Regions from separate parts of the Priestia sp. FSL R5-0597 genome, predicted to be linked through region 2. Evidence: riboswitches for the same ligand, from Rfam matches in the RefSeq annotation. Region 2 holds a riboswitch; each other region holds the start of a gene.
The links. A riboswitch is a leader RNA that binds a small molecule or an ion and turns the genes downstream of it on or off. The one in region 2 is predicted to bind lysine.
Positions count from the first base shown of each region.

Region 1: another riboswitch for lysine. It lies ahead of MKX72_RS12810 (amino acid permease); the one in region 2 lies ahead of MKX72_RS23850 (aspartate kinase).
Region 3: another riboswitch for lysine. It lies ahead of lysA (diaminopimelate decarboxylase); the one in region 2 lies ahead of MKX72_RS23850 (aspartate kinase).

Region 1 is NZ_JBBOUZ010000001.1:2,514,084-2,524,991, reverse strand. Features, by position in the region: gene MKX72_RS12845 (alpha/beta fold hydrolase) at 1-569, shown strand, start outside; gene MKX72_RS12840 (LysE family transporter) at 555-1,196, opposite strand; gene MKX72_RS12835 (YqcI/YcgG family protein) at 1,349-2,116, shown strand; gene MKX72_RS12830 (cupin domain-containing protein) at 2,091-2,399, shown strand; gene MKX72_RS12825 (cysteine hydrolase family protein) at 2,421-3,005, shown strand; gene MKX72_RS12820 (GNAT family N-acetyltransferase) at 3,100-3,591, shown strand; gene MKX72_RS12815 (hypothetical protein) at 3,695-4,063, shown strand; gene MKX72_RS12810 (amino acid permease) at 4,100-5,539, opposite strand; lysine riboswitch at 5,642-5,826, opposite strand; TPP riboswitch at 6,001-6,101, shown strand; gene thiT (energy-coupled thiamine transporter ThiT) at 6,134-6,742, shown strand; gene MKX72_RS12800 (ethanolamine ammonia-lyase reactivating factor EutA) at 6,899-8,317, shown strand; gene MKX72_RS12795 (ethanolamine ammonia-lyase subunit EutB) at 8,344-9,714, shown strand; gene eutC (ethanolamine ammonia-lyase subunit EutC) at 9,729-10,442, shown strand; gene eat (ethanolamine permease) at 10,464-10,908, shown strand, end outside.
Region 2 is NZ_JBBOUZ010000001.1:4,513,084-4,523,991, forward strand. Features, by position in the region: gene sdhA (succinate dehydrogenase flavoprotein subunit) at 1-635, opposite strand, end outside; gene MKX72_RS23840 (succinate dehydrogenase cytochrome b558 subunit) at 665-1,273, opposite strand; gene MKX72_RS23845 (YslB family protein) at 1,763-2,290, shown strand; gene MKX72_RS23850 (aspartate kinase) at 2,342-3,574, opposite strand; lysine riboswitch at 3,716-3,893, opposite strand; gene uvrC (excinuclease ABC subunit UvrC) at 3,959-5,725, opposite strand; gene trxA (thioredoxin) at 5,960-6,274, opposite strand; gene MKX72_RS23865 (electron transfer flavoprotein subunit alpha/FixB family protein) at 6,677-7,657, opposite strand; gene MKX72_RS23870 (electron transfer flavoprotein subunit beta/FixA family protein) at 7,691-8,464, opposite strand; gene MKX72_RS23875 (enoyl-CoA hydratase) at 8,483-9,256, opposite strand; gene MKX72_RS23880 (TetR/AcrR family transcriptional regulator) at 9,336-9,920, opposite strand; gene MKX72_RS23885 (AMP-binding protein) at 10,033-10,908, opposite strand, start outside.
Region 3 is NZ_JBBOUZ010000001.1:2,314,529-2,325,436, reverse strand. Features, by position in the region: gene MKX72_RS11810 (acyl-CoA dehydrogenase) at 1-138, opposite strand, end outside; gene MKX72_RS11805 (DUF1292 domain-containing protein) at 291-554, opposite strand; gene MKX72_RS11800 (PAS domain-containing sensor histidine kinase) at 641-2,365, opposite strand; gene MKX72_RS11795 (YckD family protein) at 2,527-2,841, opposite strand; gene MKX72_RS11790 (NAD(P)/FAD-dependent oxidoreductase) at 2,915-4,033, opposite strand; gene MKX72_RS11785 (CBO0543 family protein) at 4,372-4,884, shown strand; lysine riboswitch at 4,951-5,133, shown strand; gene lysA (diaminopimelate decarboxylase) at 5,272-6,600, shown strand; gene MKX72_RS11775 (dicarboxylate/amino acid:cation symporter) at 6,651-7,913, shown strand; gene MKX72_RS11770 (hypothetical protein) at 8,052-8,186, shown strand; gene MKX72_RS11765 (hypothetical protein) at 8,342-8,527, shown strand; gene MKX72_RS11760 (LysR family transcriptional regulator) at 8,660-9,571, shown strand; gene MKX72_RS11755 (O-methyltransferase) at 9,772-10,458, opposite strand; gene MKX72_RS11750 (GNAT family N-acetyltransferase) at 10,711-10,908, opposite strand, start outside.

The sequences.
Region 1 (10,908 bases), 2.0 Mb from region 2:
TAGGACTTAAAAATTATACGCTAGTAGGCTTTTCTATGGGGGGAGCCATTGCCATTCGATATATGAGTAGACACTTAGGATATGGCGTGAAGAAGTTAATTTTATTAGGGGCAGCGGCTCCAAGCTTTATTCAAAAAACTGATTTTCCATACGGACTTCCTTCTGAAGAAGTAAATACAATTATTCAAAATACGTATAGAGATCGTCCTAACATGCTTGAAGACTTTGGGAAAAAATTTTTTAATCAGCCTGCCAGCGCAGCTTTTAGAGGATGGTTTCAAGATTTAGGTTTAGAGGCATCTGGCCATGGAACGATTAAAACTGCGGCGTCTTTACGAGACGAAGACTTACGGGAAGATTTGAGTCAAATTTTCGCTGAGACATATATATTACACGGGAAAAAAGATCAAATTTGTCCATTTGATCTTGCAAAAGTAATGAATCGCCACATTTCATTTTCTACACTGATCCCATTTGAAAATAGTGGACACGGTCTTTTTTATGATGAACGTGAGAAAGTAAATGACACCCTTATTGAACTCATCAATAAAAGCTCAGCCGATAAGTAAGGATACACATTTAAAACCGAATTGGCAGCCAAATAAAAAAAGTAAAAAACCAGCACCTAACGTAATGAGGCGAAAAAGCTTAGGCGTGATAAATTTTCTTGTAAAATGAATGGTGCCCGCAATATTTAAATTCCAAAGAATGATGCCAAAAATAATAAAGAAGCTATGAAAAAAGACGGATAGCCACGTTTGACTTTGAAGACTTTCGCTTAAGCTTGATCCAAATACACCGAACCAAAACACAATATTTAAAGGATTCATAAGAGCAATAAAAAAACCTGTAAAAAACGACTTATCTTTTTTAGCAGAAGGGTTATTTACATCTACTGAAAAGGAACGAGAGACAGCTTGTTTCATACTTTGAAAGCCAACAAATGTGAGCATGACAAAACCCGTTGCATACAGGACAACCGTAACAGCCTGCATCTGAACAAAAGGGGTTAACCCTATTAAAATGAGAAGCATAAATAAGATATCGGCTGTCATTCCTCCTAAACCAACTAGCCAAGAAGCCCAAAATCCTTTTGTCAGACCTCTTTTAATCATCTCTATATTAATTGGACCTACCGGTGCTGCGAGACTAATACCTAGAATTATTTGTTTTATAGCAATCAAAAACCACTCCACAAACACAGCCTCCTTTCTAACTTGTCCAATAGTAGCTTATATATATATAGATTAGAATTTTATAATTTAGAAGCGAGATTTAGTTAAAAATACTCATAAACTTTCTTTTTTTTAATACACATGTAACGTTGAGTTCCATAAGGAGGGTTTTAATGGCATCAAAAATGCTTTTTCGAGCTAATGAGATTTTAGAGTCAACGCATGTCCCGTTCTGGGGGAAAGATGCTTTTCAATATTTCCAAAGCGATATACTATCAGAAGAAAATCCATTTCCCTGTATATTAGGGGTAGAAGGCTTTAAAAAAGATTTACTGCGTTTTTCATTTGTGACGACTCCTTATAACTATCAAGATATTAAACATGCAGCGGCGGCACTTAGAGAATACATAGATACATTTAAGACCATAGGTCGCTATACATCCTTTGTGTTATTCTTTAAGCCTGAACATAAAGAACGGTCAATGGAAGAGTACGAAACGATGTTCTGGGATACGCTGACGTTTCTTCATCAAATTGATCAAAAGAAATGGCCGCAAGATATTCCGAAAGACCCAAAAGATGCATTATGGGAATTTTGTTTTCACGGAGAACCTATTTTTGTCGTCTGTAATACGCCTGCTCATTCTCTACGTAAAAGCCGTAAGAGCAGAGGATTTATGATTACATTTCAGCCGCGGTGGGTGTTTGAAGGTATGACAGGAGATTCAAAAATAGGGAAGCATGTACAAAAAGTCGTCCGCGATCGGTTAAAAACATATGATGACGTATCAGCTCACCCTGAGTTAGGCTGGTATGGACAGCAGGAAAACAGAGAGTGGAAGCAATATTTTTTACACGATGATAATAACCATACTACCGGACAGTGTCCATTTAAATTAAAAAGGAGTGAGCAGCATGGACGTAAAAAAAGCCTCTATTAAAAAAGGAGTTGGAGGAAAGTTTGAAGAAGTAATTAAAGAGCTGCTTCCGGCGTATACTGGATACGTTGAAGTACAGCACGATATTGCTTTTCAAACACATCCGTCTCATACGCATCCAACTGATGAAATTCTTCATATCCTTGAAGGATCTATTTACTTTACAGTTGAACGTGATACGGTTCTATGTCAGGCCGGAGATCGGATACATTTACCGAAACAAACGGTTCATTCTTCAAAAGCCGGTCCTGATGGATGCACATACGTTATTTCCATTTTAAAATAAAGACGAAAGAAGATGATGCTTATGCTACGTTCCCGGCCAGTGTTGCTACTTATCGATGTACAAGAAGGGTTTTATTCACCCCAGTGGGGAGAAAGAAACAATTTAGATGCAGAAAAGAATATGCTGACGCTACTGCAAGCATGGAGGCGCCAAGACTATCCTGTCATTCACGTGCAGCATGCATCAGAAAATCCAGACTCTCCTTTACATCCAAGTTCAAAGGGGTTTCAGTTCAAAGAAGGATTTGGTCCACAAGAAGACGAATACTTAATTCGCAAGCACGTGAACAGCTGTTTCATTGGAACAGAGCTAGATAGCTATTTAAAAGCAAATGGCTATGATACGCTTATCTTAATAGGACTAACTACTAATCACTGCGTCTCTACGACTGCGCGCATGGCTGGAAATCTAGGGTATAGGACGTATGTTGTGAACGATGCAACGGCCTGTTTTGATTGTATGTCCTACGATGGAAAAACCAGACTTCTTGCAGAAGATGTACATACATTCGCACTGTCTTCCTTGCACGGAGAGTTTGCAACGGTCGTTTCTACAAAAGAGACTCTTCAAGTCCTTCAAACCTTTCAATATGCCCAAAACCAATAACCGATGTGCATACGCACATCGGTTTTTTATGTAGATTATGTTTCTTAAAAGAAGTAAAATAAAGATAATTCTATACTATAAGGAGTTTGTACATATGATCATTCGTTATGCTAAAGAAGAAGATTTACCTATGCTTGTTGAAATTTATAATCAGTCCGTTCAAACAAGTGCTGCTACTTTTGACTTAACGCCTGTAACAGTAGAACAAAGAAGGGGCTGGTTTAATAATCATATTAGCAATGAACTTTTTCCACTTATTGTCGCGGAAAAAGATGGAGTAGTAGCGGGCTATGCTTCGCTTTCCTCGTATCGAGATAAAGAAGCGTACATTCAAACAGTAGAGCTATCGATTTATATTGATAAAAATCAACAAGGGCATGGTATTGGGAAACAGCTTATGAAGCGCATTTTGGAATTAGCTAAAGAGCTCGACCATCACGTTGTCATTTCAGGAATTACAAAAGGGAATGATATCAGTATCAAAATGCATGAGCAATTTAATTTTACATTTTGCGGAGAGTTTAAAGAAGTGGGCTGGAAATTTGATCAGTGGCAAGATGTACTTTTTTATCAGCTTATTTTATAAGATGTATGACACCTTTACACATTGTAACGTTTTAGTTTCATGTGTAAAGGTTATTAAAATAATAAGTTGTTTTATTATTTTAATACGAAAGGTGTTAGCTATCATGAGTACACATTTTCAATATCAACATCTAAGAGCTGTGCCGAAAAGATGGTCCCAAAAAGAACTGCATATCCAGCTGAATAGAATCAAACACAATTCTGAACTATCTACTATAGCAGCAGATCCGCTTTTTCATCTGTTAGAATGTACCCGTTCAGGCCTTCAAACTAAACAAGAAATCATAGACTACATCCAAACCATTCCTAATCACCAACTTCCATCTTTTGCAACTCATTTAAGCAGGTTAATTCAGCGTATTTATTATATCGAAGCTGCTGATTACTATAACCGTCCCCTCAAAGGTTATATGCTTGTTATGAAAAACCAACCCGCTTATATATCTCTTCATTTTGCCGATCAGCTCATATAAAAAAAGCGCTCTATTCAAAAGAATAGAGCGCTTTTTTTATTCGTATTTTTTCACTGTTACTTGACATTCTTTTAACGGGATAAGCTTCGACTTTTTCGTCCATTTGTATCCTAACCAAACAATTAAGAATAAAGGAAGTCCGATATAAGAAACAAGTACACCGTACCAGTCAATTGAGTCACCCATAAACGCCGAATAGTTTTGGCCTAAAATAACAACGGCACATAAAATAAAGGCAAAGATAGGGCCAAATGGGAAAAGTTTTGCATGATATGGAAGTTCACTCAAATCATGACCTTGAGCAACAAATGCTCTTCTAAAACGATAGTGGCTGATCGCAATTCCTAACCAAGCAATAAAACCAGACATACCAGAAGCGTTAAGTAACCACGTATATACCGCACCGTCTCCAAAAAATGAAGCACCAAATGCAAGTGTACCGACAAGTGCCGTTGCGATTAAGGCATTAACTGGAACGCCTCGTTTATTCACTTTTGCTAAGAACCTTGGTGCTTTTCCATCTTTGGCTAAGTTCCACAGCATACGCGTAGAAGCATACATACCTGAGTTACCAGCAGATAAAACAGCTGTTAAAATAACGGCATTAATCGCTGATGCTGCAAACGCCAGACCTGCTCGTTCGAATATTAAAGTAAACGGACTTACTCGCACGTCATCACTTGCTAATGAATTCGCTGTGTATGGAATAAGCATTCCAATAACAAAAATAGCTAAAATATAAAATAACAAGATGCGCCAGAAGACTTGTTTAACTGCGCGAGGAACCGTTTTTTCCGGATCTTCACTTTCTCCAGCTGCGACTCCAAGCAACTCTGTTCCTTGGAATGAAAAACCAGCTGCCATAAAGATACCTAGTACAGTGAAGAATCCACCGTGAATCGGTCCATCACCAAGCGTGAAGTTTTTAAAACCTGGTGCTTCATTGTTAAAGATACCAAAAATCATCATAATACCAATAACTAAAAAGATAATAACCGTTACTACTTTAATTAACGAAAACCAAAATTCAGATTCACCAAATCCTTTTACAGAAAGGTAGTTAAGCCCAAACATAATTAATAAAAACAGGGCACTCCATAAAATAGAAGAAGAGTTCGGGAACCAAAATTTCATAATAAGGGCTCCAGCAGATAATTCAGCTGCAATCGTAATAGCCCAGTTATACCAGTAGTTCCAGCCGAGAGCGAAACCAAAGGATGGATCTACAAAACGAGACGCATACGTACTAAATGAACCAGCTTCAGGCATATAAGCTGCGAGCTCTGCTAGACTGGTCATCAAAAAGTAAACCATTACGCCAATAATAGCGTAAGCTAAAAGCGCTCCCCCAGGTCCTGCTGTGTGAATTGCTCCACCACTTGCTAGGAATAAGCCGGTTCCGATGGCTCCTCCTAATGAAATCATCGTTAAGTGGCGAGATTTCAACCCACGTTTTAATTCTTGCTGCTCTTGCATAGATAAATACTCCTTTCGAATGTACGGAAAGAGACGGGATAACATAAAAAAAGCCCGCAGTATATGTGCGCGCTTTTAAATCTGAAAACCGCGTCAACCTTCCGTGAAGATAGCTCTTCACATCACTCGCATGATGTGACAGTTCTGTTCCTGTTCGGAGACAGCCCCAGCTTAAATCAACCGAGAAGTGATTTAAACTTCGGCAATTTTTCCTTTCAAGCAACATCCTCAATGTTCTCTGCATTTCCGTTACTTTACTATTAAAAACTGCGACCTCTACCTCATCGATTAGGATGAGGGTTTTTTATATTCAATTGACATAAAAGAAGTATAACAAATACTAAAACGATTGTCATTATAAAAAATAGATTCAGAAAATAGAAACATCTTTGAAATCTCTCGAATCTATTTTGTTACGTATGGTATAATAAACATTGTCTTTATACTACATAAATATCCAAACGTACCACAGGGGGAGCCGCCGTGCTGAGAGTGAACGAAATGTTCAGACCCTTCGAACCTGTTAGTTAACGCTAGCGTAGGAATGTGGGAATAGTAGCATATATTTGCTTACTCCTGTGTAAACCGTTTGATATGAATGATTCAAAAACAGGAGTGAGAAACGTGAATAAAGCATTACCTTTACAGGCTAAAATTGAAATAGCTATTTTTGCAGCATTGGCACTTCTACTTGACCTTTTGCCTTCAATTAAAATTGCGACGGCTGTGAGCATTTCGTTCTCCATGGTGCCCATTTTTATTATGTGCTTTCGCTGGGGAGTAAAAGGCGGGGCTCTATCTGGTCTATTATGGGGGCTTTTGCAGTTAGCCACAGGAACAGCTTATATTTTAACAGCGCTACAAACATTTATTGAATATATTGTAGCTTTTGCTTTTATAGGTTTTGGAGGTATTTTTTCACAATCTATTAAAACAAATTTAGCTACCAATAACAGATCAAAAGCTTTTGTTTTAATTGTTTTATCCCTTATTATCGGCAGCTTCGCACGTTATTTCTGGCACTTTATTGCTGGTATTATTTTCTGGGGATCGTACGCACCAAAGGGTATGTCCGCTCTGTGGTATTCTTTTTCAATGAACGGTATTTCAATGGTAGGGTCACTAATAGCCTGCTTAGTCATTCTTTCATTGTTAATTCCATCGGCATCAAGAATGATTGTAACTAAATCACACTCATCATAAGAAAAAAGACTAAATCTGCCAAGATTTAGTCTTTTTTCTTATTTGTCACCTTTGTTTACACAAAAGTGTGTCAGGTTTGATAACATAGTTAGTGAAATATTCAAAAAACTGTTTTATGATAGTCAACATATTCAAACGAGATAAAGGATTGATCGTATGCTACAGAAATGGATCACGAGCATAGGTTTAGATATTGGAACAAGCACAACAAAACTGATTGTAAGCAAACTGTTAATAGCAAATCAACAAAATCAGTTTACGCTGCCAGGCTGTCAAATTATTGATCGTCGCGTAACGTATGCAAGTTCCATCTATACAACACCTATGGTAAACGAGGTTGAAATCGATGTTCGAAGGTTAACGCTATTACTAGAAAAAGAGTACAAAAAAGCAGGGATCTCCTTAGATCAAGTGGAGGCGGGTGCTGTGATCATCACAGGAGAAACGGCTCGGAAGCAAAATGCAGAGAGTATCGTTCACTATCTAGCTGAACACGCTGGGAATTTTGTTGTTGCAACAGCTGGTGCTGACTTAGAAGGAATGTTAGCGGCAAAAGGATCGGGAGCAATCGAACATTCTGCTGAAACCAATAAAGTGATTGCCAATATTGATGTAGGTGGAGGCACTGCTAACATCGCCTTATGTCAAAATGGAAAAGTGATTGAAACGTTTACCCTGCATGTAGGCGGAAGATTAATTCGACTAAACGAAGATGGTATTGTTACCTACGTTTCGTCTTATTTAACTGAATTTTTAAAAAATAATTCTCTGATGCTTCAAGAAGGCGAAAAAGCAACATTTGAAAAACTCTCGTCTATTTGCAAATTGCTAGCTAAAGAAACCGTGGATTATGTGAGCGCACTGAAGCAAACCTCTTTGCTGCTCGTTTCCCCTCATACAAGATCTTCTACTCGGCCAGAGACAATCATGGTCTCGGGAGGAGTAGGAGCCATGATAGAGAAGGAGAAACCAAAAACAGTGAAGGAAGTGGCCATACACGGAGACATTGGTCCGCTGCTAGCTTATCAGTTTCAAGCCATACAGGTATCTCAAGCCGCTGAAACAACGCGAGCCACTGTCATTGGAGCTGGTATGCAAAATACAGAAGTTAGCGGATCAACCGTATACATTAAATCAAAGCGGCTGCCACTAAAAAATATTCCGATTATAGAGATACCCGTACAGCAAGAGGAGGAGTGGAATCCGCAGCTGTTTCAAGAAAGAGCTCGAACGGCATGTATGCAGGCTTCAACTGTTTTCAGCGCAGAAGATCCTCCCGTTGCTATTGCTTTATCTCATTTCCCTTACTGCAGCTATATAATGCTGCAAGAATTAGCAAAAGTAATAAGCGCTGAATTTGGTGCTTGTTTTAAAGGAGCTAAGTGCCTCGTTGTTTTATGCGAGCAGGATATTGCTAAAGCTTTAGGACAAGCACTAGCCAAACAGGAGAACGAATTAGAAATTATTTGTTTAGATCAAATTGACTTTACCCACGGAGATTATATCGATCTAGGGTTACCCGTAGCTGGAGAGGCAATCTCTGTTTCGATTAAAACACTCGCTTTTTCATCATAATCAACTGAACATACAAGGAGGAAAAGATGTTTAAAACTACCCGGTTGTTAGGAGAAACATTTTCATTTTATAGCTTGAAAGAAATTATGGCCAAAGCAAACGAAGAACGTTCTGGAGATCAGCTCGCAGGAGTTAGCGCTGAGTCAATGAAAGAACGAATGGCAGCCAAACAAGTGCTAGCTGATATCACACTTGCTGATATTCGAAATTACCCGCTGCTAAGCGCAGATGAAGACAACGTCTCGGCATTAATCGAAAGTCAGGTTGATTCATCAGTTTACGACATTATTAAAAATTGGACAGTAGGGGAGTTAAGAGAATACATCTTATCTGATGAGCATACCGGAGAAGACCTTCTTGCGCTTAGCAAAGGGTTAAACAGCGAAATGATTGCGGCAGCTACTAAAATTATGTCCAATTTAGATTTAATTCAAGGAGCTGCCAAGATAGAAGTGCAAACTACTTGTCAAACGACTATCGGTCAAAAAGGCGTATTGGCTTCAAGAGCCCAGCCTAATCATCCTTCAGATAACTTAAAAGGAATGAGAGCATCTCTTTACGAAGCGTTAAGCTATGGAATTGGAGATGCGGTTATCGGAATTAACCCTGTTATTGATACAACGGATAATATCTACGCGCTTTTAAATGAAACAAAAAATATAATCAACGAATGGTCGATTCCTACTCAAAACTGTGTATTATCACATGTGACGAGTCAAATGAGAGCAATCGAAAAAGGAGCAGCTGCTGACTTGATTTTCCAAAGTTTAGCAGGCACAGAAGCCGGTAATGATTCATTTGGGATTTCACTGTCTATGCTCGATGAAGCGACAGCGTTAATTCATGAAAAAGGGACAGCAAAAGGTCCGAACCGCTGGTATTTTGAAACAGGACAAGGTTCTGAACTGTCAGCAGAAGCCCACTATAATATTGATCAAGTAACGCTCGAAGCTAGATGCTATGGCTTAGCTCGCCACTACAAGCCTTTCTTAGTTAACACGGTTGTTGGATTTATTGGACCTGAATATTTATATAACAGCAAACAAGTCCTGCGAGCTGGGCTAGAAGATCACTTTATGGGCAAAATGCACGGCTTGCCTATGGGAGTAGACGTATGTTACACCAACCACATGGATGCTGATCAAAACGATATGGATAATTTAAGTATGCTTCTAGGAACAGCTGGGGTGAACTTTGTAATAGGAGTGCCCATGGCTGATGACTGCATGCTAAACTATCAGTCTCTTAGTTATCATGATATCGCAACCGTGCGCAATGTACTCGGCCGTACCCCAACGCCGTTATTTCAAAAATGGCTTGAAGATCAGCGTATTATGGAAAACGGACGCTTCACATCAAGAGCTGGAGACCCAACTATTTTTATGAATTTGATTTAAGGAAGGTGCTTACTATGATACCAAAGTCAAATCGCGATCCGCTTGAAACACTTAAACAATTTACCCCTGCCCGCATAGGTGTTGGCCGTACGGGAACAAGGCCGCTAACAAAAGACGTTTTATCTTTTCGCACAGATCATGCCGCAGCCGTAGACTCTGTATACGGCTCAGTTTCAGAAGATATTCTATCTGAGTTTAACCTTTTTTCTGTGAATACACGCGCGGAGTCAAAAGAACATTATTTAAAACGGCCGGATCAAGGGAGGTTATTAGCAGATGACGCTAAGAAAGAGATTTTAAAAAACTGCGTGCAGCAGCCTGATGTACAAGTAGTGGTATCAGATGGACTGAGCGCTAAGGCAATTGAAGAAAACATGAGCGACGTGTATCCTGCTTTAATTGATTCACTGGAGTCATATGGACTTCGTATCGGGACTTCGTTTTTTGTAAAAGGAGGACGAGTTGCATGTATGGATGAAATTGGTGAAATCATAAAGCCAAAAGCACTTGTGCTATTGATTGGAGAGCGACCTGGGCTGGTCAGTGCTGAATCCATGAGTGCTTACATGTGCTATGAACCTAGCAAAGGCAAAAAAGAGTCTGATCGTATGGTTATTTCTAATATTCATAAAAGAGGAACGCCTCCTATTGAGGCAGCCGCACATATCGGTACCATGATTGACAAAATGATTAAGCAGCAAACAAGCGGTGTACATCTTATTGTCTAAACATCAAAAGGAGGAGAACGTATGGCGTTACAAAAACAATTAAAACCTATTCATTTATGGGCTATTTCAGTTGGTATGGTTATTTCAGGACAATACTTTGGGTGGAACTACGGGTTTGAACAAGGCGGGATTATCGGACTTGCAATTGCAACCTTAATTGTAACCGTGTTTTACACAACGTTTATGTTCAGCTATGCAGAGCTTTCAACATCTATCCCGCAAGCTGGTGGACCTTCAGCTTATGCAAGAAGAGCACTTGGACCTTTTGGCGGATATATCGCCGGAATTGCATGCTTGCTTGAATTTATTTTTGCTCCTCCTGCTATTGCGGTATCAACAGGAGCATACCTGCACTTTCTTATCCCAGCCGTTAACCCTGTATATGCAACGGTAGGTGCCTTTATTTTCTTTGTTTTACTAAATTTAATCGGGGTAAAAGAAGTAGCGGTGATTGAGCTTACAGCTA
Region 2 (10,908 bases):
TTAATAACTGAGTTCGTCGATTTTCCAAAGACAATACCAGGTCCACCTGTAGCCATAATAACCGCATCAGCTGGGAACGTTTTAATTTCCATTGATTTTAAATTTTGTGCAGAAATTCCGCGACAGCTGCGCTCATCATCAAGAACAGCACCTAAGAATTCCCATCCTTCGTACTTTGTCACAAGTCCGGCAACTTCATAGCGACGAACCTGCTCATCTAATGCGTACAATAACTGTTGACCCGTTGTTGCTCCAGCAAAAGCCGTACGGTGATGCTGCGTTCCGCCAAATCGTCTGAAGTCTAACAAACCCTCAGGAGTACGGTTAAACATAACACCCATACGGTCAAGTAAGTGAATAATACCAGGAGCTGCTTCACACATTGCTTTTACAGGTGGCTGGTTGGCTAAAAAGTCTCCGCCATACACTGTGTCATCAAAGTGTTCCCATGGTGAATCTCCTTCACCTTTCGTATTTACGGCTCCGTTGATTCCACCTTGCGCGCAAACTGAGTGAGATCTTTTTACCGGAACTAGTGAAAATAAATCTACTTGCTTGCCAGACTCAGCAATTTTTATTGTTGCCATCAAGCCAGCTAAACCGCCACCGACTACGATGATTTTTCCGTTACTCATCGGAACCCCACTCCTTCAAAACCTTAATTTTATGCAAATGCGAATAATGTACGAACACCTACGAATGTAAGTGCTAAGAAGATTGCTAATGTCACATAAGTTGAAATTCTTTGAGAACGTGGTGTTACAGTTAACCCCCAGCTAACTCCAAATGACCATAGACCGTTTGCAAAGTGGAAGATCGTAGATACAACACCAACTATGTAGAATGCAAACATTGCTGGGTTGCTTAAAATTCGTTCCATCATTTGAAAATCTACTTCTTTTCCAAGCGCAGCTTGTATTCTGGTTTCCCATACGTGCCATGTGATGAAGATAAGTGTGATTACACCTGAAACACGCTGAAGGATAAACATCCAGTTACGGAAAAATCCATAGTTGTTAACGTTTGTTTTAGCAGTGAATGCGATGTAAAGACCATATATTGCGTGAAAAACGATTGGTAAGAAAATAATGAAAATTTCTAGAGCATAGCGGAAAGGTAAGCTCTCCATGAAGTGAGCTGCTTGATTAAATGATTCTTCTCCCTTTGTCGCGAAATGATTCACAACTAAATGCTGTGTTAAGAAAATCCCGATTGGTATTACTCCAAGTAGTGAATGGATTCTCCGATATTGAAACTCTCTGTTTGCCGCCATCTGCGTAGACCCCCCTTAGTTAAATGAACATAGTTTGTGAAGAACTTTCTTACTCCCACTAGACAAATAGATTAATCGTGAATACAGGAAATGAAAACCTTTGCATTTCCTAATAAAGTATGTGACAGGTTAATTTTACTCCCATCGATTAAGAGCGTCAAGGCAAGATGTTTAAATCTTCTATAAAATATAAATTTATAAAATTTTATATTTGTTAACGCTTACTGCATTGATGTTAAAGATTTTTTCTTTCTATTATAATATCGCTTGCCACAGTTAAGTAAGCGTTTACTTTATACTTTTATTGTAAACAAGTTCACAAAACATTTACACAGGTAAAAGTACCCTTTTAAAAGTAATTTTATGGATTTTTTATCTTTACATCTAACTCTTTTTACCATAATAAAGATCCTCTTACATTTTATTAAAAAAATGCGTGAGAGGTTTTTTAGATTTGTATATAATAGTAGTAAAGAAAGAGGGGAAAGCATGAGCAATTTACAAACAGAATCACAGCAAGAACTTGAAGAGACGATGGAAACATTAGAACCTAATGCCGCAGCTGAAACAGAGAGAGCTCTTGATCACGTTCCATATTTCGGATACAGCCTTTTGCGTGACGTGTTAATTCCAGAGCTTCTTGGAGACGAAACGAATACCATCTCATACTGGGCAGGAAAACACCTTGCGCGTAAATATCCATTAAATACAATGGATGAAATCGTCGCATTTTTTAAAGCAGCTTCCTGGGGAACACTGACGCTTGCCAAAAAAGATAAATATTCACTAGAGCTTGAGTTATCAGGTGATGTGGTCAGCAAAAGATTTCAGCAGGAAACTTGTTCATTTCATCTTGAGTCAGGGTTTGTGGCTGAACAGATTCAGCGTCAAAACAACTGCCTAACAGAAGCCTACTTAACACCTAAAGAAAAGAACGGAAAAGTGCTGATTTCCGTGCAGTGGGACCGAAAAGATATCTTACCTACCGAAACCCGTGCGGAGCGTTATAAAAAGTAAGAAATACGTATATATAAAAGACGTGGAGATACCACGTCTTTTTTCTTTTCTTTATACTTGCACTGCCTGCTGCTCTTCTAATTCAAATGCTACGTGAAGCGTCTCAACAGCTTTTACCATATCAGCATGCGGTACAACTGTAGATACTTTAATTTCAGACGTGCTGACCATCTTCACTTCAATTTTCTCTCCTGCCAGCACTTCAAACATTTCGGCTGCAACACCTGGATTAGATATCATGCCAGATCCCACAATCGATACTTTGGCCAGACTGCTTTCATGTTCAATACGCGTATACCCCAAGGTAGATTTATACTCTTTTAAGACGGCAAGAGCAGCTTCTACATCTACAGTTTTAATAGAAAATGAGATAGAGAGGCGATTATTAGCCGTTACGTTTTGAATAATAATATCCACATTTAACTGTTCTTTTGCTAATGCTGTAAAAATAGTAGAAAGAGTTTGTAACTCGTTGTTTAACCCTTCAATTGTCACCCGTGAAATATTATCTTCAAACGCAATTCCTCTTACGACTAAGTTTTGTTCCATTGAAACTTCCTCCTCAACAATCGTTCCATTCTCGTTTTCTAAGCTTGAACGCACTTCTAGCGGTACCTGATAATTTTTTGCAAACTCAACAGCGCGCGGATGCAGCACCCCTGCTCCTAAATTGGCTAATTCTAACATTTCGTCATATGAAATAGAATGAAGTTTACGAGCATCTTCTACGTAGCGCGGATCCGTCGTAAACACTCCTGTTACGTCTGTATAAATATCACATTTTGCAGCTTTTAGTGCCGCGGCAAGAGCTACTGCCGTAGTGTCAGAGCCGCCTCGACCTAATGTTGTAATGCTTCCATCTTCTGAACAGCCTTGGAATCCAGCTACTACTACGATTCGACCTCTATCTAATTGGCTTTGAATACGAGTCGTGTCAATGTGCTGGATTCGTGCATTGCTGTGAACTGCTTCCGTCTGGATACCAGCTTGCCAACCTGTTAGCGAAGTGGCTTCATGACCTTTGAATTGAAGAGCCATTGTTAACAGGGAAATCGTTACTTGTTCTCCAGTTGTAAGAAGCATATCCATTTCGCGTTTACTTGGACTGTCCGTAATATCACTTGCTAATTTCACCAGTGCATCTGTGGTTTTGCCCATTGCCGATACAACAACTACTACTTGGTTACCGCGCTCTGCTTCTTGAATAACACGGTTTGCTACATGTTGAATACGTTCAACAGAACCAACAGATGTTCCACCAAATTTTTGAACGATTAATGCCATAATTTTGTTCATTCCTTTTCAATAAATTTGCATATGCAGGATGATGAGAAGCTAAATTTTTTTACTCAGACAATAAAAAAAGCAATGAGATGAGCTCTCATTGCTTAACGAACGAAAATTATAAAACATAACCGTCCACTGCCGTGAGATAGCTCTCCAAGAATCTACATCTTGACAATCCTACGTTTATTCAACGCAGAACCAGCAATCATTACTATGAGGTAATGTTCACTTCGGCAAATTTCCCTTTCCGCATCGTTCATAAGGGCTCATACCCTTCCTGATGCGTACTGATTAAATTTGCACCTCTATCTTCACTTCATTTGATGAAGTGTCGTATGAAATTAGTTAATAGCTTATCAAATATTTTCTATTATTTCAAGACTATTTTTGTAATGTTTCATAAATTTTTTCAGCAATGTTTTGAGGAACACCTGAATTTCGTATATCTTCAACCGTTGCTTCTTTCAATTTTTTCACCGAACCAAAATGCTTTAACAAAGCTTTCTTACGCTTTTCTCCCACTCCCGGAATGTCGTCTAGAACTGACTGAAAAGCGGACTTAGAGCGCACTTGACGGTGGAAGGTGATTGCAAAGCGGTGAACTTCATCTTGAATTCGCTGAAGCAAATAAAATTCTTGACTATTGCGTTCAAGCGGTATGATTTGAGGAGGCTCACCAATCATCAGGTTGGAGGTTCTGTGTTTATCATCTTTAACAAGACCTGCTGTAGGCACTAAAAGTCCCAATTCATTTTCGAGAACGTCCTGGACTGCAGCTAAATGCCCTTTGCCTCCATCTACAACAATTAAATCAGGAAGCGGAAGGCCTTCTTTTAACGCTCTGGAATACCGTCTGCGAACGACTTCCCTCATGGAACTGTAATCATCTGGTCCCTTTACGGTCTTAATTTTATATTTGCGATATTCTTTCTTTTCCGGTTTCCCATCAACAAAAACAATCATCGCAGAAACTGGGTCTGTTCCTTGAATATTTGAGTTATCAAATGCTTCAATCCGATAAGGAGCGGCAATTCCAAGCTCTTCTCCTAACCGTTCAACTGCGCCAACTGTACGCTCTTCATCTCGTTCAATTAAATAGAATTTTTCACCGAGCGCAATTTTTGCATTTTTACACGCAAGTTCTACTAATTCTTTCTTTTTGCCTCGCTTTGGATGCTGAACCTCTACTTCTACTAACTTCTCAGCTAACTCTGCATCAATCGTTGCTGGAACCATCACTTCTTTTGGCTTAATATTTTTGGCATAAAACTGACCGATAAAAGTTAAGAAATCTTCTTCTGGCTCTTTATAAAAAGGAAACATAGAAACTTCTCGCTCAATTAATTTCCCTTGGCGAATAAAGAAAACTTGAACACACATCCAGCCTTTATCGTAAGAATAGCCAAACACATCTCGATTAACAAAATCATTAAACGTTACTTTTTGCTTTTCCATTGTCGCTTCGATATGAGCAATTTGATCTCGGTATTCTTTAGCCCGTTCAAAGTCAAGTTCTTCTGAAGCTTTTAACATTTTTTCAGTTAACTCTGTTTTGACATGCTCATATCCACCATTTAAAAACCGCGTGATATTTTCAATAATTTGTTTGTTTTGCTCTTCTTTTACCTCTTTTACGCAAGGAGCTAGACATTGCCCGATATGGTAATACAAACAAGGCCTATCTGGCATAGTGGAGCACTTTCTTAACGGATAAATGCGATCAAGAAGCCGCTTTGTTTCATTTGCTGCTTGAACATTAGGATAAGGACCGAAGTATTTCCCTTTATCTTTTTTTATTTTTCTTGTAATAACAAGTCGGGGCTGTTTTTCAGCTGTAATCTTAATAAACGGATAGCCCTTATCATCTTTAAGCATAATATTGTATTTTGGGTCATGCTTTTTAATTAAATTCATTTCTAAAATAAGCGCTTCTAAATTAGAAGATGTGACGATATATTCAAAGTCGACAATGTCGTTTACAAGTCGAAGCGTCTTTCCGTCATGAGATCCGGTAAAGTAGGAACGTACTCGATTTTTTAATACTTTTGCTTTTCCTACGTAAATGACCGTTCCATATTTATCTTTCATCAAGTAACAGCCGGGCTGATCCGGTAAAATAGCCAGCTTTTCTTTTAAATAATCGTTCATACTTTTCTCCTTCCTCTTCTCTTACTCTGTCCATCTATACAATCGCTTATGAAGCGTAACCTACATTCTTTCCTGTCTTAATACATGTACATAAGCTGGATTTATGGCGGTGTTCCTTACATCTAGTATAAAACAAACGAACGCATATTCGCTAAATAAAAGTATTCCCAAAAGAGAAAAAGTGGAGAAAAAGTGGAGAAAAAGAAAAAAACCTAGCCTGAGCTAGGTTTTGACTTACGCGTGTTTATTAATTAATTCTGTTAATGCTTCTTTTGGTTGGAAACCAACTACTTGATCAACTTTCTCTCCATCTTTGAATAATACTAAAGTTGGGATACTCATAACACCAAATTTTCCAGCTGTTTCTTGATTTTCATCAACGTCTACTTTTACGATTTTAACTTTATCGTTAAGTTCGCCATCAATTTCTTCAAGAACTGGAGCAATCATTTTACAAGGGCCACACCATGGTGCCCAAAAGTCAACAAGCACTAGGCCTGATTTAATTTCATCTGTAAAGTTTTTATCTGTAGCATGTGCAATAGCCATTTTAATTCCTCCTAAATATATGCAATATCCAAATTCTACTCACAGTATATCACCTTCAAATAAGGTTTGCTAACTTTTTGCTTACATTTATACTGTTTATTCTCCGCTCTAGTTTGTACAATTTGCCTAAAAATATGCGTAGAAAATTTCATTTCCCATGAGGCTGAGACCTGACTAAATGAATCCAAAGACGAACAAATAGTATACATGGGTTGAACCGCTTGCGACACCGCAGTTGATTTCCATGCAAGACTTCGCTTTTCTAGCAGGAGCCTTGCCCTCCAATCACCTGCTAGAAAGACCTACCCTGCGTTTACCCTAACAAAAAAACGAACCACTAATCAAAAATCTTGATCAACGGTTCGTTCTTCACTTCGTCTCAAATACTTTTGTCCGAGAATCTTACGCAGACTGTACTTTCAGCTTTTTAAATTCTTCCGTTAGCAGAGGCACTACTTCAAATAAATCTCCAACGATTCCGTAGTCAGCTACTTTAAAAATATTCGCTTCAGGATCTTTATTGATTGCAACAATAATTTTTGAATTTGACATACCTGCCAAATGCTGAATAGCACCTGAAATTCCGCAGGCAATGTATAAATCTGGTGTGACTACTTTGCCCGTCTGACCGATTTGAAGAGAATAGTCGCAGTAATCTGCATCGCACGCTCCGCGAGACGCTCCAACAGCTCCATTTAACACGTCCGCTAGTTCTTGGAGAGGTCCAAAACCTTCCGTGCTTTTTACACCTCGACCACCTGCAATCACGACTTTTGCTTCGGACAAATCAACCCCTTGCGTTGCTTTGCGTACGACTTCTTTTACAACAGTACGCAGGTTTTTGATTTCAACATTTAAATCCTCTACATCACCTGTACGCCCCTCATCTTTTGCAAGCGGTGAAATATTATTTGGACGAATCGTGACAAACGTAAAAGCATCGGTCATGATTTTCTTCTCAAATGCTTTACCAGAATAAATTGGGCGAGTGAAGACTACTTGATCCCCTCCCACTTCTACATCCGTCACATCCGAGATAAGTCCTTTATCTAAGCGAGCTGCCAGTTTTGGCGCTAGATCTTTGCCAAGAGCCGTATGCCCAAATACGATAGCTTCAGGCTGTTCACTTTCAATGATGGCTAATAATGCCTGAGCGTAACCATCCGATGTGTAAGCAGCTAAATCTTCATGCTCCGTCACAACAACTTTATCTGCTCCGTATGCAATAAGTTCTTCACTTAAAGATTTTACGTCCTTTCCTACTAACGCTGCAATAATTTCTCCCCCATCAGCTACAGTAGACGCTGCGGAAATCGCTTCAAACGATACGTTTCGTAATCCCCCATCACGTGCTTCTCCAAGAACTAACACTTTGCGTCCCATTACAATACCCCCATTGTTTTGACTTTTGACTTATTAAATGACTTTTGCTTCCTTATGCAGTAAATTGACCAGCTCTGTTACTTGATCTTTTATATCTCCTTGTAATACGCGCCCCGCGTCTTTTTTCGGAGGTAAATAAATTTCAATTGTCTTTGTTTTTGCTTCTACATCATCTTCATCTAAATCTAAATCGTCTAATTCCACTTCAACCAACGGTTTCTTCTTCGCTTTCATAATCCCTGGAAGAGATGGATAGCGAGGCTCATTAAGTCCCTGCTGAGCTGTTACTAAAAGAGGAAGCGACGTTTCAATAACTTCCGAATCTCCTTCCACATCGCGTACAACCGTCACTTTTTCACCTTCAATATCCAGCTTTGTAATCGTTGTAATATAAGGGATTTCTAACTGTTCTGCTACGCGCGGTCCCACCTGGCCTGAACCTCCGTCAATCGCTACGTTTCCTGCTAAGATTAAATCAGGAGATTGCTCTTTTAAGTACTGTGCCAGCAGCCTAGAAGTCGTGTACTGATCGCCATCTTCTATGTCATCTTCCGTATTGATTAAAACCGCTTTATCTGCTCCCATAGCCAAAGCTGTTCGGAGTTCTTTTTCTGATTCTTCCCCTCCTACACTCACGACCGTAATCTCTCCGCCATGCTTTTCCTTTAGCTGAATAGCCTCTTCAACTGCATACTCATCGTAAGGATTAATAATAAATTCAGCTCCATCTTCAACAATTTGACCATTTTTTAGTGAAAGTTTCTCCTCTGTATCGAACGTTCTTTTTACTAACACATAAATATTCATTCAATTCCCCTCCTAAGCTTATTTTCCTAAAAATTTGGGCTGGCGCTTTTCAATAAAAGCGGCTACGCCTTCTTGAGCATCACTGCTTTTGAATACGCTTCCAAAAAATTGCGCTTCTTTTTTGATGCCGCTGTAATAAGCATCTGTTTTTACATGTTGAAGCAGCTGCAAAGTAGCTTTAACAGAGATTGGGCTTTTTTTGGCAATTTTTCTAGCAAGTAAAAATGTTTCATTGATAAGCTGACTTTCTTCAAAAGCTGCGTTTGCCAATCCTAACTCCACTGCCTCGCTGCCCGATATTGGATCACTTGTCAGCATCATCTCACAAGCCTTATGAACCCCTACATAACGAGGCAATCGCTGAGTTCCTCCAAACCCTGGTATAATTCCTAACTGAAGTTCAGGCAAGCCCAGCTTAGCATTTTCTGTTACCAAACGAATATGGCAGCTCATAGCAAGCTCTAATCCTCCGCCTAAAGCAGCTCCATGAATAGCTGCAATAACTGGTTTTGGGTAATTTTCAATATACTCAAAGAGCTCTTGGCCGTTAACAGCAAGTTTCTCGTAATCTTTTTCCTGCTGCAGTGATGTAAACTCTTTTATATCAGCTCCAGCACAAAAGAATTTCCCTTCGCCTTTAATGACGATAACCCTTGTCTCTTTGCTATCTTCTAAATGTTTTAAAACACTTGAAAGATCTTTTAATAAATCTTGAGACAAAGCGTTAGCAGGTTGTCTATTCAACGTAATGAAGCTTATTGCATCAACAGTTTCAACCTGGATAATCTCCATTTGTTTCCCCCACCCTTTCTTTCTATTTTCATTACCTTGCGCTTCTCCCCTCGCAAGGGAGCAGCAGGCTCACTTACGATTATGAGCCGCTGCAGCCGTTTAACAGCAGGGAATGGACTTTATCTACCGATTCTATTAGACCATATCGATGATCGTTCATTACCCATGTTGTGACAGTTTCATCAATCGTTCCAAAAATCATCTGTCGCGCAAGACGAATATCTATATTTTCAGAAAACTCACCCGTTTCGATTCCTGTCTGTAAAATAGAATCAATGAGAGTCAGATAATCTTTTAATACATCGTTAATTTTCAATCTTAAATCTTTGTTCGATTGACGCAGTTCAAGCTGTGTCACTGTAGCTAAATGATGATCCTCCGCTAGAAACGAAAAATGCTTGTCAATTAATACGTGAAGTTTTTCTGCCGCAGTTTCAATTCCCGCCAGTTCTTCATAAATTTTTTCTACAAACTGTCCCATCTTCTCTTGAAATAAGGAAATCAAGACATCTTCTTTGTTTTTAAAATATAAATATATCGTACCGTCTGCAACTCCAGCCTGCTTAGCAATTTTAGAAACCTGAGCATTGTGGTATCCGTTTTCTGCTATTACTACTACAGCTGCATCGATAATCTGCTTATACTTTGGCTTATTTCTTCTCAATCTTATACGCTCCTTTAAAATATGAATGATTATTCATTCATATCTTTATAATAAAGAAACCGCAAGTATCTGTCAATTATGTTTCAGCAAAAAAATCAAAGGCGACGATCGATTACGTCGCCTTTTTATGCTTTTCATTTTCTTCTTCAATCAGCGCTCGTCGCAGAATCTTCCCGACCGCTGTTTTTGGAAGCTCATTTCGAAATTCATAAAGGCGCGGAACTTTATAAGCAGCTAAATACTTTCTAGAAAACTCATTTAACTCTTCTTCAGTACATCTTACACCATTTTTTAATACAATGTAAGCCTTCACTGTTTCTCCTCTATATGGGTCAGGAACACCTACCACTACAGCTTCTTGAATTTTTTCATGCTCATATAATACTTCTTCAACTTCTCGAGGATAGATATTATATCCCCCGGCAATAATAATATCTTTCTTTCGATCTACTACATAAAAATAACCTTTATCATCCATATAGCCAACATCACCTGTTAGCAACCACCCGTCTCGCATAACAGCCTCCGTTTCTTCAGGCTGCTTCCAATATCCTTTCATGACCTGAGGACCTTTAACCGCAATTTCTCCTACTTCGCTTACAGCAGCTTCTTTACCTGTTTCAAACGAGAGAATTTTGGCATCTGTGTCTGGCCAAGGCACTCCAATGCTTCCTGGAATTCTCTCTTTCCAAAGAAAATTAGCATGAGTAACAGGAGAGGTTTCCGTCAATCCATATCCTTCCACTAGTTTACCTCCAGTGAGCTTTTCAAACTGCTCCTGCACTTCCACAGGCAGAGGAGCCGAACCGCTCATACATGAATCAATAGAAGATAGGTTGTATTTTGCTAAATCAGGATGGTTTAATAATGCGATGTAAATTGTCGGAGCACCTGGAAATAAAGTAGGCTGCTGCTTATGAATGGTTTTGAGCGTCGTTTTTGCATCAAATTTAGGCAGAAGCACCATCTCGTAGTTTTGCAAAACCGA
Region 3 (10,908 bases), 2.2 Mb from region 2:
AGGAACAGCTGACCATCTAGATGGCTGTTCATTCAGCTGTTGTTCGTATAGCCGTTCATTTGGATAAATATGCTCTTCCATAAAAGAGCTCAATTCTTTTTGCAGCTTCACTACTTTGTCAGAGTAAGAAAAATACACGGTAGTCCCTCGCTTTCATTTACTTACTAACCGGTTGGTATGTTACATATTCATCATAAATGAAGGGAAATAATTCAGCAAGATATTTTTAGAAAAATTCTAAATATTATATTATTTAGAAATAAAAAAAAGAGAGGTTGTAACCTCTCTTTTTACGCGGATGTCATTTCCTCAAATACGGCTGATACTTTTTCAAACTCATCATCATCTTCAATTGAAGACCATTCACCATCATCTTCAATTTTTAAAAAGAAAACATCAATTTCTTCTTCTGTTTCAATTAAAACTTCTTCCACAAACGCAACGGCAATATAATCGTGGCCTTCAATCGTCATTTTTCCAAGCACTTCAATATCTTGCTCTTGATCATTTTCATCTAAAATTGTAAAAATCTCTCCCGTTTCAATACGTTCCATCGTATTCCCTCCTATTTTAACCTCATTATTCGTTCACTAACATGTATTCCCCTTTAGAAAAGGTTTCATGCTTATAAAAGTAGAATCTACTTTTTAAAAGGCAAAAGAATGTCTACGGTAGTTCCTTTTCCAAGTTCACTTACAAAGTTAATTTCTCCTCTATGTTCTCGAATGATCTTATAGCACACCATCAGTCCAAGCCCCGTTCCTTTCTCTTTCGTACTATAAAAAGGTTTTCCTAAATGCTGCATTCGTTCCTGCGTGATGCCTGGCCCCTCGTCGCTAAACCGGACAACAAGGTTCTCCTGATTAAATCTTTTTAGTTGAATCGTTACAGTTCCTCCACTTGGCATAGATTCGACGGCATTTTTAAATATATTGCTAAAGACCTGTTTTAACTGGTTTTCTTCGCATAATACGAGAGGAAGATGAAGATCAATCTCTTTCTTTACGTGAATTTTCTCTGTAATCCCCTGCACCTCAGCTAGCTTTAACGTGTTCTCTAAGATATCTTGGACGTGTTTGTCTTTGTAGGTTTTCGCCTGAGGCTTTGCAAGACTCAAGAACTCGTCGGCAATCAATTCGATTCTATCTAACTCATGATTTATCATTTCTACATAGTAAGGCTGACCGCTCGTTTCTTCTAATAACTGCATAAATCCTTTTACCGCTGTTAGAGGGTTTCTGATTTCGTGAGCGATACCCGCTGCTAACTGTCCGACTAAGGAAAGCTGAGCGGATTCACGCAGCAATTTTTCAGTTTTTTTACGTTCTGTAATATCACGAAACAAAACTTGAATGGCCTGCTTTCCCATATACGGAATAGGAAAGGCAATGGTTTCGGCATCAATCGTATGACCGTCTTTATGAATAAACTTTTCTTCCTGCAGATCCACAGATTTATTTTCTGTTTTCATTCGATAAATTCGCTGTTTTACAACATCATAGTAATCAGGGTGAACAAACTGATAAACACAAGCTCCTAATACATCTTGAGGATTCTTGTATCCTAGTGCTTTAGCTCCTGCAGGGTTGATATAATCAATTTTACCTTCACTATGAACGATAATTGCTTCCGGGGATAACTCAATCAAACTTCGGTAGCGCTGTTCGCTTTCTTTTAAAGCCGTCTCATCCTGCTTGCGCGATGTTATATCTCGATAGACAAACGCAATGCATAACGGCCAATCATTCATATTTTCAACGCGAAATAGTGTGACGCTTACATTAATTAAATGCCCGTCTTTATGCTGTCTTACAGTCTCAAATTCCGTTTTCGATTCCCCTGATTGAATAGTCTTGTGAAGTTCGCACACGGGCTCCTTTAAAAACGAAGGTATAATCGGAAGAGGCTTTTGATGAATTTCTTCAAACGTCCAGCCAAATGTATTCTCAAACGCAGGGTTCACTTGAAGCGTTTTACCCTCTAAGTCAACGATAGCAACAGCATCTGCGTTATGATAAATAAAAGGTTGAATCTGTTCTTTTTTCTCTTGATAACTAGTTATATTAACGCAATGTCCCATAATTTCAGGCTTTTCTGTGTAAGATAAAGGGGTTAAGTTTACTACATAGCGTTTATCATTTATTTGAAGCTCGTACATAAGCGTTTTCTTTTTATTTAGCGCTTCGAAAAAATGCTCATACGAGACCCATTCTTCTAGAGGTATTTTTTGCTCAGAAACGCTTTCTCCTTGATACATACTGTAAACAAGGTGGTCACCTTTTTGTTTGTAAGCAAATATGATTCCTAGAGCCTCAGCTGAATGATTTTCTGCATGTAATCGGACTATTTTTTTATTTTCGTTCATCGTTCATATTTACCTACCCCTCACTAGCATCTTTCCTAATCGTTCTCATTCTCTTAATTTTACATGAGGCGTTTAAAATTTACTAGATAAAGAAGCAGATATTTTCCATTCATTCACATAAAAAAAGCGCCTGTATAGGCGCTTTTTTATGTGAATAGGAATTACTTTGAATGATGCATTTTATGACAGTGCCGCTTCGGAACAAACCCATTTTTCTCCATATGCTGATAGCGATTTTCCATATGTGAAGAAATGTTTTGACTCTCCGTTTTGCTTAGCACGCCGTACTCCACATATTTTGAAAGTATTTCTTTCTTTTTTTCGAACATTTCTTTGTACAGAACGGATAATTCCTGCTTTTGCTGAGACGTCAGCTGCACGTCTTTTGTTTCTGGCTGAGGATTGTTTTCCGCTAATACAGGCGTCCCGCTCATAAATAAAAAAGCTGCTGCTGCACTTATCATAACCTTTCGCAAACAATCTACTTCCTTTCATCATATAGTAGTTATAGTTTGCGAACTTCTATTTGTTTTCATTCATTCTATTTGCTTAGGACTCAATAGCTCCTCTTACATCATAATCGCTAAGATCAATTTCCATTTCCATTTCAAGTGCTAATTTAGCAAGCTCTGAACCAAGATAAGGACCCGACGTTAAGCCTGAAGCTCCGAGACCATTCGCTACTAGTATTCCTTCGTAAGCTGGAAGAGCCCCAATGACTGGCAAGAAGCCTGGAGTAAATGGTCGAAACCCTACCCTTGTTTCTAAGACTGTGCTTTCTGTTAAGCCAGGAGCAATTAATAAGGCCTTTGAAAAAATTTCATGAAGCCCCCCAGCCGTTACTCTCAAGTCATAACCCGTGTCGTTTTCATGTGTTGCTCCTATGACAATTTGACCTTGTTCAAACGAAAGAATATATTGGTCGCTTGGAGGCATTACAACGGGCCAGTCTTTTGTATCTAAATCAGGAAGATGCAAGTGGACAATTTGCGCTTTTTGAAAGCTTGCTAAAAATTTCACTCCAAGAGGCTCTAGTAATTGATTTGCCCACGCTCCTGCTGTCACGATTGTTGTACTTGCTAGAAGGGTTTGTCCATTTACGGCAACGCCCGTTACTTGATTATTTTCATAAAGTAGTTCTGCGTTTCCTTCTATTATTTTTGCACCGTTTTTCTTCGCTGCATTCACAAGTGCGTTTCGAAGAGCTCTTCCGTTAACGCGAGCGGCTCCACTAATATGAACTGAACTGTATTCTTCCGAAAGAGCCGGAAACAAAGCCTGTGTTTCTTTAGCGGATAAACGTGTAATCTCGCCTATTTCGGGGGCTTCTTCCCGACGCTTATATGCTCGTTCTTCCATTTTTTTAAGCTTTTGTTCATCAGTGTGTAAACTAATTGCTCCTACTCGCTTATATCCCGTATCCGTTTCTCCATCTTCTTCTAATTGCTGAATTAATGTTTGATAGTACTTGGCGCCGCCTTTTGCTAAGCGGTACCATGCTTTATTTCGACGCTGCGAAAGCCACGGACAAACAATTCCTGCTGCTGCATCAGTAGCTTGACCAGCATCCTTGCGATCTATCAATGTCACATCTGCTCCTGCTTTTGCTAAATGATATGCCGTAGAAGCTCCAAGTACCCCAGCTCCAACTACGATGTATGTTTTCATACCAAAACACCCTTTTCTTTCTTCTAGTATTCTCATGCTATATGTATGCAATTTTAGCATAGCAAAAAAAGAAGTCACATACTAGGCGAAGCTATTTTAAGCTTATTTTTAAGCCTTGCTGACTTTGACATATAGCTCCTTTCGTCTCGTAAACAAAAGCGGTAGAAGTTCTTTTACCAAGATTATAACAGGGTGAAGAAAGCCATAAATAGTGGTAGTACGTCTTTAACGCTGTGGCTTACGGCTTTTCTATTATAGGTGCTGAATAAAAAAATGAAAGAATAAAACCACTATAATATGTAAATAAAAAGAAATAACCATTATTTTAAGGAGAGCGTATGCAATCTTCATTTGTATTATTTTTTATCATTCTTGGTTTACTATTTGGCAAGTGGCGAAGGTATCAAGAATACTACCCTACTTTGCTGTTTTGGGTCACGGGGAATTTGCTTTATGAAGTGCTGCTGTTTCATCACCGCGTATGGGTATTTCACCCTGTTGGTATTGATCATCTTTTTCTACCCGATCACCTAATGGTTTCTCTTGGAATAACCTTAATTATTTATCCGTTTGTTATACCGGTTTTTTTAGGAAGGCTGCCGCTGCATGTAAGCGGCCGGCTGTGGTGGATTCTTTTATGGGCGCTTTTATTTACTGTGATTGAGTTCATTGCTTATGTTAATCACAGTATCACTCATCATTATGGATGGTCGCTGCTATGTTCTTTTCTCTTCAATATTGTCACGTTCTCACTTTTAATCATTCATCAGAAGACCGCGCTGGCTGCTTGGATTCTATCTGGAAGCTTCATAGCTTTTTTATTTATCTTCTTTGATATTCCTATGCCTTAACTTTTCATTGACTAGACAGAGGAAAAGGAAATATAATAGGAGTTACATTTAAATATAATTTTCCTCTCTGAGAATAGAGGTGCATGAAATCAAGAGTCACTTATTGGAGACTAATGGAGTCTGTGAAGATAAGTAAAAGGGATTTCGTGCCGAAGTATATAAACATCCATTGTGTTCATATACTGGTTCAGTATTGAATAAATGCTGAGCTGTCACAAACCACTTGGTTTGTGGAGAGCTATTGAAGAGATGTTGATGCCTAGAATGTAATAATACTTTATTATTATGAAACCAAGACGCGTGAACATCACTTCACGGGTCTTTTTTGTGTTTTTCTACTGACCATCAAAGTTATAGTTGAATGATTTAAATGGAGGGATACGGATTATGTACTTACATGGAACGAGTAAAATTAACAGCAGCAATCATTTAGAAATTGGGCAGTGCGATACGGTCGAACTGAAAAAACAATACGGCACTCCCCTATACATCTACGATCAAGAATTAATTGAGACGAAATGCAAGGCCTTCCATTCAGCCTTTCAAAGAAGCGGCTTTTCATATCAAATCGCCTATGCAGGGAAAGCGTTTCTTTGTATGGAAATGGCTAGCCTTTTAACGAAGCTTGATATGTCATTAGATGTGGTCTCAGGAGGCGAATTATTTACAGCTCTTGAAGCGGGATATCCAGCTGAACGCATTCATTTTCACGGAAATAACAAAACGATTGAAGAAATTGAAATGGCTCTTGATGCGAATATTGGCTGTTTTGTTGTGGATAACTTTACCGAACTTGAAGTTTTACATGCCTTAGCAGCTGAGCGCAAACAGAAAGCATCTATTCTTCTGCGTGTTACTCCAGGGATTGAAGCCCACACACATGAATATATTATGACCGGACAGGAAGACTCCAAGTTTGGATTTGGTCTTTCCAATGACCAGGCTATGAAAGCGGTAAGTTCTGCATTAGAAAAGCCTTACTACGATCTTTTAGGCATTCATTGTCATATTGGTTCGCAAATTTTTGAAGTAGATGGTTTTTCTCGCGCCATTGATATTTTAACTGATTTCTTATTCAGTATTCGTGATAAAATGGAATTTGAAGTAAAAGTTTTAAACGTAGGTGGTGGTTTTGGTATTCGTTATACCGAAAGCGACTCTCCACTTCCAGTTGAGTATTATGTAGATGCACTGATAGAAAAGCTAAGCCGCACGTTAACTGAACAGAATTATACCCTTCCGGAAGTCTGGATTGAGCCTGGAAGAAGCATCGTAGGAGAAGCAGGTACAACGCTTTATACAATCGGCTCAACGAAGGAGATTCCAGGTGTACGCAAATACGTAGGAATTGATGGCGGTATGACCGATAATATCCGTCCTGCTCTTTACGATGCAAAACATGAAGCTGTCTTGGCTAATAGAGTGACGGATAAAAAAGATGAAACAGTATCAATTGCGGGGAAATGCTGTGAATCAGGAGATATGCTTATTTGGGATATCGATTTACCGCGCGTTAATCAAGGAGATTTACTAGCAGTATCCTCTACAGGTGCCTACAACTATTCAATGGCTAGCAATTACAACCGTATTCCGCGCCCTGCTGTTGTATTTGTGAAAAATGGAGAAGCTCGTCTTGCTGTAGAGCGAGAAACATACGAAGATTTGGTGCGTAAAGATGTAAAGCCAGTCGTTACTACGTATGCAATGAGCAAATGATAGCTGTTCTTGCGTAGTAAAGAAGCTATTGTTGTTTGGAGGAAATCTATATGGTTTTAAGTGTATTTAAAACGTACAGATCATCGCTTATTCTGCTTCTCGCTATTTTAATTGGCGGGATAGCAGGATATGCTATCGGGCCCGATGTGGCAGTCGTAAAGCCCTTTGGTGATTTGTTTCTTAATTTAATGTTCATGATTATCGTTCCCCTTGTCTTTTTTAGTGTGGCTTCGGCGATCGCAAACATGAACGAAATGAAACGTCTTGGTAAAATTATGCTAGGTATCGCCGTTGTGTTTGTCGCCACTGCTGCTGTTTCAGCCGTTCTAGGCTTTTTAGGCGCATCACTTTACAATCCGCTGCACAACGTAGATACTTCTGCCATTAAAGAATTAATGGGTGACAGTGAAAATACAGCTGAAAAAATGACGCTTTTAAATCAGCTTGTTAGTACATTTACTGTACCTGATTTTGTTCAGTTATTTTCGAAAGAGCATATTTTACAATTAATTGTCTTTGCCGTTATCTTCGGTATTGCTACCACGATGGCTGGTGAAAAAGGACAGCCTATGGCGAAATTTCTGACTTCGGGTCAAGAAGTATCGATGAAAGTCGTTAAAATTGTCATGTACTATGCTCCAATTGGTTTAGGGTGCTATTTTGCTACTGTAGTAGGAGAACTTGGACCAAAGATCTTGCAAGGGTATGCCAGAGCATTTATTCTTTATTTATTAATTGCAATCGTTTACTATTTTGGCTTCTTTACGCTATACGCATGGATTGCTGGCGGTAAAGCAGGAATTAAGCTGTTTTGGAAAAATGCAGCTGCTCCTTCTATCACTGCTATTGCTACCTGTTCTTCCGCGGCATCTATTCCAGTCAATTTAGACGCAACAAAGAAAATGGGTGTGCCTCTGGATATTGCTGAAACAGTGATTCCATTAGGAGCAAACACCCATAAAGATGGTTCTGTTATCGGTGGTATTCTAAAAATTGTTTTCTTATTCAGTTTGTTCGGCAAAGATATGACGTCTGCTACGAGTATTTTGAGCATATTAGGCGTAGCCTTTTTAGTTGGAGCCGTAATGGGAGCAATTCCTGGAGGCGGTATGATTGGCGAAATGTTAATCATTACAATTTACGGATTTTCGCCAGAAGTTCTGCCCATCATTGCGGTCATTTCCACAATTATTGACGCCCCTGCTACGCTCTTAAACAGTACGGGAAATACAGTAACAGCGATGCTTGTTACAAGGTTTACAGAAGGAAAAGACTGGATTAATAAAATTATCACCACCGATAAAGTCGCCTAGTAAAAAAGCAAAGGGAACAGTCTTAGTGACTCTCCCTTTGCTTTTTTCGTGTGCAGTAATATCGATAGCCGTGTATAAAGTTTGTAAATACGCACATTCTATAGGTATGTTTCATAACCGGACTGGAGGTGTCGTCTAATGAGTAACGCTGCAGGAGGTTCAAAGAAGAATCAACCGAATGATGCGAATCACGTAAGTGCAGAAACAAAAGCTCATCAAAAACGTCTCACTGAGCAAAACAAACAAGAGCATCAAGCTGAAGAGCGAAAATAAAATGACGTCAAAGAACGTTTGGCACAGGCCCTGCGTTCTTTGACGTCATTTTATTTTGAGAGAGCTTAATGACGACGCTCTTTATAGGTCTATCGTACAACCTCCTTTCAAACTTTTACATATTCTATTAATAGGTTTGTAAAAGGAGGAATGATATGGTGTTTTCTTGGATAGAGATTACAGCTGCAGCCTTTGGGCTTTCAGTTATTTTGATAAGTTTTGCATTTTTGCCCGAACGTACAGGCAAAAATCTTTATATTCCTCATCAGCTAGTAGCAAAATCTATGTTTCTCTATAAAAAGATTATTGGTTTTATAAATCAATTTCGACAGAAACTTTAGTTCATTTCCTTTCCTCGTTTTTATTCGTTGGATAGCTCCCTTTTTTAATCAGCGCATTTACAGTAAATAATTTAATGGTTAAAATAAAGAGTAAAAAAAAAGGATAAGCAGTTTGCAGAAATGGAGTTTCACATGGAAATCAGAGACTTAGAATACTTTATAGAGGTAGCGAATCATAAAAATTTTACAAAGGCAGCGCTGCAAGTTCATTTGTCACAAACGGCTTTAAGTAAAGCCGTCAAAAAAGTAGAAAATGAACTAGGATTTGAGCTTCTTGACCGTTCAACAAGAGAATTAAAGCTAACCGATGCAGGAGAAGTCGTGTATCATCAGGCAACTAAAGCGCTGTCGGTGTTAAAAGACATGCCTCACTTGTTGGGCGATTTAATGAACTTGCAAACAGGGCAAATCAAGATGGGAATCCCTCCGCTCATCGGGACCTTGTTTTTCCCGAAGATTGCAAAAGCATTTAATGAACAATACCCTAAAGTATCTCTAGAGCTTATTGAATTTGGAGCAAAAAAAATTGAAGCCCTTGTGGAAGAGGCTGGTGTAGATATGGGGATTGTTATGCTTCCTCTCACAAGCGGTCATGATGAGCATTTTCACGTATACCCGTTCGTTAAGGAGAGATTCCTTTTATACGCCCATAAAAACCATCCTTTAGCTAAACGTTCTTCCGTCTGGATGAAAGAATTGGAGCATGAAAAATTCATTATGTTCAGTGAAGAATTTACGCTGCACGACCGGTTAATTCAAGATGCTTTAAAATCAGGATTTGTGCCTTCTATCGCATATAAAAGTTCTCAATGGGATTTAATTATTGAATTAACAGCAGCAGAACTAGGTATTGCTATTTTACCCGAATCGCTTTATGCCAAAGTGAAAGATTCCAATATTATTACGGTACCTATTGCAGATCCTGAAATGATGTGGGAACTTGGAATTATTCTGTTAAAAGAACGCTACAGTTCATTCGCTGTAAGAGAGTTGATTAATTTTCTGACAGCAAAACAAATAACAAATAAGTTGGACGCAAATTAAATAGAGGCTGGGAGATAACGAAATCAATCCACAGCTAGAAGCACCTACACCTACACACATGAAATTTACGTTCACTATCACCATGAAAAAATCCGACCGAGGAATCGAGATTCTCCATCAAGAATTTGAATTCATCGGTCGGATTTCCCTTCAACAAAACTACTTTTGTCCCAGCCTCTTTATATGTAACACGAGTTCTATCATTCAACAATCCCTACAATGAATCCATCATAGCCTTTGCTTCCAACGGTTTGTATAGCCGTGGCGCTGATTCGTTTTTCTTGAGCCAGAGCATCCATAAATTGTCGAATTCCCTTTACATTTTCATCTTCACTTTCTGAGTTCACCACATGCCCTTGACGAACAACATTATCACAAATAATCGTACTTCCTCGTTTCGATAATTCTAGAGCCCACTTTAAGTAATTTGGGTTATTCGGCTTGTCAGCATCAATAAAGATAAGATCAAACGGCTCTGTTCCCTTATCCTTTAATACAGCTAATGTATCAAGCCCGGGGCCGACAATGACTTCTACTAAGTGGCTTACTCCCGCTCTTTTTAAATTAGCTCGTGCTACTTCTGCATGCTGAGCGCTTAATTCGAGCGTAATCAGCTGTCCGTCTTTCGGAAGAGCTCTGGCTAGCCAAATCGTGCTGTACCCTCCAAGAGTACCAATTTCCAAAATGCGTTTAGCCCCTTTTAATGAAGCTAACAAATGCAGAAACTTTCCTTGACTAGGCGATACGTCGATGGCAGGTAATCCAGCCTCTTGATTTGCCTTCAATACCTCATCAAGAATAGGGTCAGGTTGTATGAGCTTATCATTCATATAAAGATCCACTTCATTCCAAATTTCATATATAGACATTTCCATACTCCTCCACATAAGTGATAAAAGCTTTATTATTCAAAGATACGAATATGTTTTTCTCATATTCAGCTTGTTGCCGTAATCGTTCGTATTATGAATGTGTTCTAGCTCTCTAATAAACTATCCTGCTCGCTCTTAAAAAGAATTGTTATATGTCCATAAAAAAAGACCTTCAGAGAGGTCTTTTTTTATCTTTAAATAATCGTAGCTCAATCCGTAAAAAATAGCCGGTACCTTTCTACCGGCTATTTTCTAGAAGACATCTTATTATCCGTTATGACTGAACTTAAATACTATCGGTGTACGTTCTGTTTCTATTTTCCAAATCATGTGATGATATCCTTTGCTCCAGTAATCTTTTACTAAGTAATCGGGAATTCCAAATATGTTTTTCCATACTTTCTGAGCATTCTTGTATCCGCTATCCAAACAAATTTTTTTAATTTCTCTGCTTTGAAGCGTAAG